Regions from separate parts of the Brevibacillus gelatini genome, predicted to be linked through region 2. Evidence: riboswitches for the same ligand, from Rfam matches in the RefSeq annotation. Region 2 holds a riboswitch; the other holds the start of a gene.
The links. A riboswitch is a leader RNA that binds a small molecule or an ion and turns the genes downstream of it on or off. The one in region 2 is predicted to bind S-adenosylmethionine.
Positions count from the first base shown of each region.

Region 1: it holds a riboswitch for S-adenosylmethionine, as region 2 does, so the genes downstream of both, metK (methionine adenosyltransferase) here and AAFJ72_RS19040 (sugar ABC transporter substrate-binding protein) in region 2, are expected to answer to the same signal.

Region 1 is NZ_CP154342.1:4,076,346-4,080,555, reverse strand. Features, by position in the region: gene AAFJ72_RS19690 (S8 family peptidase) at 1-1,543, shown strand, start outside; SAM riboswitch class I at 1,731-1,831, shown strand; gene metK (methionine adenosyltransferase) at 1,964-3,175, shown strand; gene AAFJ72_RS19680 (polysaccharide deacetylase family protein) at 3,319-4,210, shown strand, end outside.
Region 2 is NZ_CP154342.1:3,945,405-3,949,614, reverse strand. Features, by position in the region: gene AAFJ72_RS19045 (ATP-binding protein) at 187-1,425, opposite strand; SAM riboswitch class I at 1,627-1,748, shown strand; gene AAFJ72_RS19040 (sugar ABC transporter substrate-binding protein) at 1,870-2,892, shown strand; gene AAFJ72_RS19035 (sugar ABC transporter ATP-binding protein) at 2,969-4,210, shown strand, end outside.

The sequences.
Region 1 (4,210 bases), 130 kb from region 2:
GCCGAACGACACGGTCGACTGGTTTAAGATGGACGTACCGTATGACGGCAAAGTCAGCTTTACGGCGAAGATTAACTCCGGGGTATCCTCCGCCATGGCGGCTACCTTTTACTCCGAAAACCGGACGCCGATTACGCATTATTTTGGAAACGGGGATACCGTTACCGTCCCGGCAAAAGCGGGCAGGATGAACATCAAGCTGATGCGAAACGGCGGCGTCAATGCGTTTACATACGTGCTGACGAGCAAGTTCACGATCAACCCGGACCGCAATGAGCCAAACGATACGATGGCGACGGCAAGACCGCTTGTCGGCAACCAGATCAGCGTCACGGGCAACTTCCACCAGGAGGGCGACCAGGACTGGTTCTCCTACTACGTCCGCGAGTACGGGCATCTGGATGTGACAGTGACGCCCGACAACAAGCGGGTGGACCTGGTGCTTGCCATAGGGAAGCAGAACGGAAATAATACGGTTTGGGACCCGATCTACGACAACGACGACCGCGATCACCCGGCTGAGCGTGCGAGCAAGGAAGTCTCTCCGGGAAAATACTACATTCGGGTCAGCGAGTATCAGCAAAATGCGGTAAACGGTGAATACCGCCTGGATCTCGGTTTCACTCCGCTGAAAAAAGACCTGAACGAACCGAATGACACGTACAGCAGGGCCTCGCCGCTCGCCGCCGGAGGGGTCATGACCGGAACCATCCCGACGGCATCGGATTCAGACTGGTTTCAATTTACGCTCCATACAGATTCGTACGTCACAATTCGCGCTCCGTTCATTCCCGTATCCAGCGGGTTTCGCATCGCCCTTTACAGCGAGAAAAACATGAACTACGCGCTCGCATCGACAAATGAAGTGGCAGAGCTGTCCGACCGGGGCAAGGAGATTTTCAGCCTGCGGTTGCCAAAAGGCAAGTATTACGTGCGCCTGAACAGCGGCATTCCGTTCAAGTACGATGCTTACAAACTGACGGTCACGCAGCAGCCGCTCGTCTCGGGGTATCGGGATATTTCCGACCACTGGGCGCGTACAGAGATTGCCAGGCTGAGCTCCAAAGGCATTGTCAAAGGCTTTGACGATGCGACGTTCAAGCCCAACCAGGCAGTCACCCGCGCCCAGTTTGCCACCATGCTGCTGCAGACGATGCGCGCTACTGGCTCCAAAGTAGCTACCACCTATTCGGGAAAGGAAGCATTTTCTGATCTGCCAAAAAAGCATTGGGCGTACAACACCCTTGGAGTGGCTTATCAGCTCGGGATCTTGAAGGGGTATCCTGACAGTCAAATCAAGCCTGACCTGGCTGTTTCGCGGGCGGAAATGGCTGTGATGATCGCCAGGGCGAAGGGCTTGGCGCTGAACAGCCGCAGCACATCGAGCTATCGCGATGTTCCGGCCGACCACTGGGCAGCTCCGGCAATCGGGGCCATGACGGCGAGAAACTGGCTGAATGGGTACGGCTCGAACTTCAAGCCCCAGGGAAGCGCTACGCGGGCCGAGGTTGTTGTATTGCTCGCCAAGTCGTATCAAGTGTAAGCGTACAAGCGAAAACGTACAGCCTCGCCGGATCGCACACGGAAAAGCGCACAGCAGATCACCTCAGATGCTTCCCGCAGGCAATTCAGCAGCGTTTTTCCCAGGGCGGTTTCGGCCAAAAAAGTCCTCTGTAAAAGTCTATTGACACCACCTCAAAAAACAATTATTCTATAATCCGTAATGGATACTCTTATCCAGAGCAGGCGGAGGGACTGGCCCTATGAAGCCCGGCAACCGTCTGGAGCGGTGCTAACCAGCAGGACGGAAATCTGTTCTGGCCGATAAGAGGATGAAGGAAGCTAAAAGCGCTCAAACCTTTTCCTCCAAAAGATGGAAAAGGTTTTTTATTTGCGTTTACGTCGATAAAATCCTGACTCGGCTACCAAACTATTTGTATGAGGTCAAAGGAGGTATTTTCTCATGGCTTTGCAAAAGGGTCGTCGTCTGTTCACATCGGAGTCTGTTACCGAAGGACATCCGGATAAAATTTGTGACCAAATTTCCGACTCCATTCTGGATGCGATTTTGGCCAAGGATCCAAACGCTCGTGTAGCTTGCGAAACTTCCGTAACTACCGGTCTGGTTCTCGTAGCAGGTGAAATCACCACCAACACGTACGTAGACATCCAAAAGCTGGTTCGCGACACTATTCGTGAAATCGGTTATGATCGTGCAAAGTTCGGCTTTGACGCTGACACTTGCGGCGTTATCACTGCGATCGGCGAGCAATCCGCTGACATCGCTCTTGGCGTAGACCAGGCACTGGAAGCGCGCGAAGGCAAAATGACTGACGCTGAGATCGAAGCAATCGGTGCAGGCGACCAAGGACTGATGTTCGGCTTTGCTTGCAACGAAACTCCTGAGCTGATGCCACTGCCGATCAGCATGTCCCACAAGCTGGCGCGCCGTCTGACTGAAGTTCGCAAAAACGGCACCCTCGCTTACCTGCGTCCTGACGGCAAAACGCAAGTAACGGTTGAGTACGATGGAGACAAACCAGTTCGCATCGACACAATCGTTATTTCTACTCAACACGCTCCAGAAGCGACATTGGAGCAAATCAAGCAAGACCTGATGGAACATGTCATCAAACCAGTTGTTCCAGCTGAACTGCTGGACGCTGATACCAAATACTTCATCAACCCGACTGGCCGTTTCGTCATCGGCGGACCTCAAGGGGATGCTGGCTTGACTGGCCGCAAAATCATCGTAGATACTTACGGTGGCTACGCTCGTCACGGCGGCGGCGCGTTCTCCGGTAAGGATCCGACGAAAGTAGACCGTTCCGGTGCTTACGCTGCTCGTTACGTAGCGAAAAACATCGTGGCTGCCGGCCTGGCTGACAAATGCGAAGTGCAAGTGGCTTACGCCATTGGTGTAGCACAGCCTGTATCCATCTCTGTCGATACGTTCGGTACAGGAACCGTTTCCGAAGAAGACCTGGTGAAACTGATCCGCAAACACTTCGACCTGCGTCCGGCTGGCATCATCAAGCAGCTCGACCTGCGTCGTCCTATCTACAAACAAACAGCGGCTTATGGCCACTTTGGACGCAATGACCTGAATGTTCCTTGGGAGCAAACAGACAAAGCAGAAATTTTGAAGCAAGAAGCTGCTCAACTGGCAAAATAAGAACGACAACAAGCAAGAGCCTGGTAATGCTACTGGGCTCTTTTTGTTATGGGAAAATTTCCCATTTTTTAGTGGGTCTTGATCGAAGGGAAAATGTAGGACTGTGTCGAATCTCCTAGAGAGGAAAATAAGGAGGGGTTTCTTTGCCGAACAGAAGGCTCTTCCTGACCGTGTTTGTTATTTGTTTGCTGCTCATTGTGTCTACAGCAGGGATTGGTCATTTTTACCAATTTAAAAATAATGCGCAAAAAGCGCAACCTTTTCCCCAAGTAGATACGTCTATAAGCATAAGCGCGGCGGAAATTGCTGAGCCAAACGTCACGCAGAATGAAAAAGCAACGGTAGAGCCGAAAAAGTGGTATAACAATCAGGTAGTCGTTCTGACGTATCACCATGTCACGGATGAATCGGGTCAGCGGTACGTGATTTCGTCGGAGCAATTTGCAAAACATATGTCGTTTTTGCACGAAAACGACTTGCATCCGATCTCGTTGGATGAGTTTTTGCGGTTTGTGGATACAGGGAGCTTGCCGACAGAGAATGCTGTCCTGATTACGTTTGACGACGGCTATGAGAGTTATTACACGGAGGCTTTTCCCATCTTGCGTACATACGGCTACCCGTCAGTGAACTTTGTGATTGCAGGGCGCTTGCGAGATGTAGCCGATCGAAAACGGGAGAACATGACGACGCCGCTGACGCGTCAGCAAGTCATGGAAATGCTTCACTCCGGGCTGGCTGATATTGGTTCGCATACGTACAGCCTGCACGAAGAGGAAGCACGGAATGAATGGGGAGAGATGGGACCGGAGACGGCGCCCGTCTACTTGCAAGATTTGAAACGATTGGAAAATGAGGAGGAATACAGGGATCGACTTTACGTTGATTTCAGTATGTCTCGTGTAGGCTTGAACAAATGGATGGGCCGGGAGATAAAAGCGATTTCATTGCCTTTTGGCTATACGAATCCCATCGTACTGGAGACAGCGCGGCAGGCGGGCTACGGATATGTCTTTACCTCTACACCCGGTTTTG
Region 2 (4,210 bases):
TGAAGCAAGACCGGGACCGGCAGTCTGGGAGGCGATGGTCAGGAGCGCTTGTGCTTCATCACCTCCCCGTCCATTTGTCCGTCGCAAGCGAAATGATCCCGCTCTCAGGGGGCGTACCTTTCCACGAGGGCTGAGCATGTTTTCATGGCCAGGCTTTTTCACCTGACCGCTACTGCGACCTGGCCGCTACTGCGGCTGATGATACGGAAACGTAATCGTGAACTTCGTACCGACCTTTGGCTTGCTCGACACGCTCACCGAGCCGCCAAACGCGCGGATGACGTGATAGGAATAAGTCAGGCCGAGTCCGGTGCCGCTTGTTTTGGTCGAAAAATAAATCGTGCCCAGTCGCTTGATCTGTCCCTCGTCCATGCCGATGCCGTTGTCCTTGATGATGAGGAGCGCGTTGTTTTTTTCAATCAACAGCGACAGAACGACTTTCCCGTTGGCCGTCTCCGCGCATGCTTCGATGGCATTTTTTACAAAGTTTACCAGCACCTGCTTGAACTCGTCGGGATTGGCCATGATCGTGACGGGCTTTTCATATGCTTGCAACTCCAGCTCGATGTTGTGCATGTTGGCAAAAGGCAGCATGACCTCGCGGACGACATAGAGCTGCTCGCACACGTTGATAAGCTCGTTGCGCTCCTTGAGCGGCTTGGACAGCGCGAGGTACTCCGTCAAAATCGCTTCCGTGCGCTGGATCTCGTCCAGGCTGATGCGGATGTACTGCTCGGCTTTCGCAATGTTTCCCGCGTCTTCCTGCATCAAGCGCAAAAAGCCTTTGACGGCTGTGAGCGGGTTTCTCACCTCGTGCGCCAGTGAAGCCGCGACGTGGCTCATCGTCTCGATCTTTTCGTTTTGTGCGTGGCGAATGAACAATTCCTTGTCTGATACGCATTTGCTAAATAACGACATCAACAGCCAGATGCCGACGATATTTTGAACGGGGATCACGAACACATGATAGGCAAGCTGATGGGATACATGGGTGGGAAAGTTAAGATAGGTCAATCCCAATTCTATCAGGGAAAAGAGAGCACCCGTCAAAAGAGTATACAGTGTTTTTCGATAACTGGCTTTGTAGCGTTGATAGATCAGGAGGGAGATCGCGAATGCGGTGGCTATCATGAGCATGGCGACCCACGTGTCTTCACCGCCCAGATAGTAGCGGTACAGCACTGATTCGATCAGCACGACCGAGGCGATTCGTACCCCGCCGTAGATCAAGGCGAAGAATACAAAAATAAATCCCTCAACGGCGCTCGACGCGAAGGTCATCGCCAGAAACACGCAGACAGAACTGGTGACGAGAATAAAGGAACGACTGTAGTTACACATTCGGTCGCGGTAATAGATATTAAACAAAACAAACGGCGTCAGGGCAAAAAACATTTGCAAGATTACTTCTTTTAATAGACTCATCGGACATCTCCATCGCAAATTTGCATGGCTTTGGCTTTAATCTACCATATGTCGACAAGACTTTACAAAAATTCCTCCAAAATTTAGACATAAAGTTGGGACTACTTGGAGGACAAAAGTTTGAAAAACCTAGTTGACAGATGGGTAAAACAAGGATTATAGTCTGTATATATTCCGAAAACGTTGTGAAAATAAAAACTACTCTTATCCAGAGAAGGCTGAGGGAATGGCCCTATGATGCCCGGCAACCTAGCTGGCAGGATGATCTGACTTGCGAGCCAAGGTGCTAACTCCAACAGGTAGCGATACCTGACAGATAAGAGGCGCGAATCTTGTCGATCAAGCCTCTTTCATCTGTTGAAAGAGGCTTTTCCTATTGGAAGGTTGGAAGGTCGTCGCCTCCCCAGCTTGAAGCTCAGCAGGAAAGAAAAAGGGGGAATTTTCATGAAAAAGAAACTGGGTCTTGTCACATCAATTGTACTGGCTGCGTCGCTGGCCTTGACCGCTTGCGGCGGAGGAGCGGACACCCAAAATCAGGCGGGAAGCGGCGCTTCCGGCGGCGAGAAACCGAAGCGCATCGCCCTGATTATGCGCCAAAACGTCGGCACATTTTCTGCCCAATACATTAACGGCGTGAAGCAGGAAGTCGAGAAAAACGGCGGCGAGCTGACCGTATTCAACGCGGATACCGATTTGTCGAAAATGGCTTCCAACCTCGACGCTGCGGTGAACCAAAATTTTGACGGCATCCTGATTGACCACGGTACGGCAGAAGCGCTGCAGCAGGGCACGCAAAAAGCAGTCGACAAAAAGATTCCGGTCGTGCTGTTCGACACCGATATTAAGCTGCCAGGCGTACCTGTCGTTGAGCAGGATGACAACAAGCTGGCCGAGCTGAGCCTGGAGAAGCTGGCTGCCGATACGGGCGGCAAAGGCAACATCGTGAAAATTTGGGTAGCAGGCTTCGCACCGATGGAAAAACGCCAGGTAACGTATGAAGCCTTCCTGAAAAAATACCCGGATATTAAGGAAATCGCCGCATTTGGCTCGGCAACGAACAACACCGCGCTCGATACGCAAGCACAGATGGAAGCGATTTTGAAAAAGTATCCGAACAAAGGCGATATTACAGCCGTATGGGCATCGTGGGATGAATTCGCCAAAGGGGCAACCCGTGCGATCCAGCAAGCAGGCCGCACCGAGATCAAGGTATACGGCATCGACCTGAGCGACGAAGACCTGCAGCTGATCCAGGAGCCGAACTCTCCTTGGGCCGCGACGGCAGCGGTAGATCCGTCGAACATCGGTCGCATTCATGCGCAAACCGTTTTCCAAAAAATCAAAGGTGAGCAGGTGCCAGACAGCGTGAAGCTGAACCCGGTGCTGGTCAAACAGGAAGACTTGCCAAAGGATAAAAAAGTAACGATGGGCGACCTGTCCCAATACGTGCCAGAGTGGGGCAAGTAAGCAAATAGAGCTGGTTGATTTGGCTATTCCCGTTGCTTCTGTCAACGGGAATCTTGTTTATTTGGGGGTGCGAAAAGTGTCCAGCTTGCAGATGAAAGGGATTGTGAAGCAGTTTTCCGGCGTACCCGCGCTGCGCTCCGTCGATTTTGAAGTCAAGGCCGGCGAGGTGCACGCACTGCTCGGGGCGAACGGAACGGGAAAAAGCACCCTGATGAAAATTCTCACGGGTGCGTATCAGGCGGATGGCGGAAGCATCGTGATTGACGGCAAGGAAGTCTCCATCCAGTCGCCGCAGGATGCGAAAGCGCTGGGCATCCAGTGTGTCTACCAGGAAGTCGACACGGCGCTGATCCCGTATTTGAGCGTGACGGAAAACATTTTGCTCGACCAGATCGTGTCCAAAAGCAGCAAGGGACTCATGAACTGGCAGAGGCTGCACAAGGAAGCGGAAAGCATTTTGCAAGGCTTCGGCTTTTCCATCCCGGTGCGCATGCTCGTCGAGGAATGTTCGCTGTCGGAAAAGCAGTTGATCCTGATTGCCCGCGCGACCGTGCAAAAAGCGAAATACGTCATTTTTGACGAACCGACAGCTCCTTTGAGCACGAAGGAGAGCGAGCGGCTGTTTCTCATCATCGACCAATTGAAAAAAGCCGGGGTCGGGATCATCTATATTTCCCATCGGCTGCCGGAAATCTTTGAAATCTGCGACCGGATCACCGTCATGCGCGACGGCCAGTTGATTGCAACAAGCGAGACAGCCGCTACCACGATGGATGAAGTCATCGGGAACATGCTGGGCAAAAGCTTCGATGAAGAGTTTCCGAAGGTGGAGGTACCGATTGGCGAGCTGATCCTGGAAGCGGACGGGGTGGCTGGCGGCAAGGTTCGCGGTGTTGATCTGAGCGTTCGCGAGGGCGAAATCGTAGGTGTCGTAGGACTGGTCGGAGCAGGGAAGACGGAACTGGCCCGTTTGTTGTTTGGAGCCGATGCGGCCGAGGCTGGCCGGGTCAGGCTGAAAGGCAAGGAGGTACGTCTGCGCTCGCCAAAGGACGCCGTTGATGCAGGAATCGTCCTCGTCCCGGAGGAGCGGCGAAAAGAGGGCATTTTTGTCGAGGAATCGGTGAAAAACAACCTGTCTGTCTCCACCTTGTGGAAATGGTCGCATCTCGGGTTTATCCGCAGGGGAGCCGAGGCTGGGCAAGCGCGAGAGCTGGTGCAGCGACTGGGCGTGAAGACGGCGGACATCGGGCAGTTGGTCGGCTATCTGAGCGGGGGAAACCAGCAGAAGGTGGCGATTGGAAAATGGCTCGACACGGAC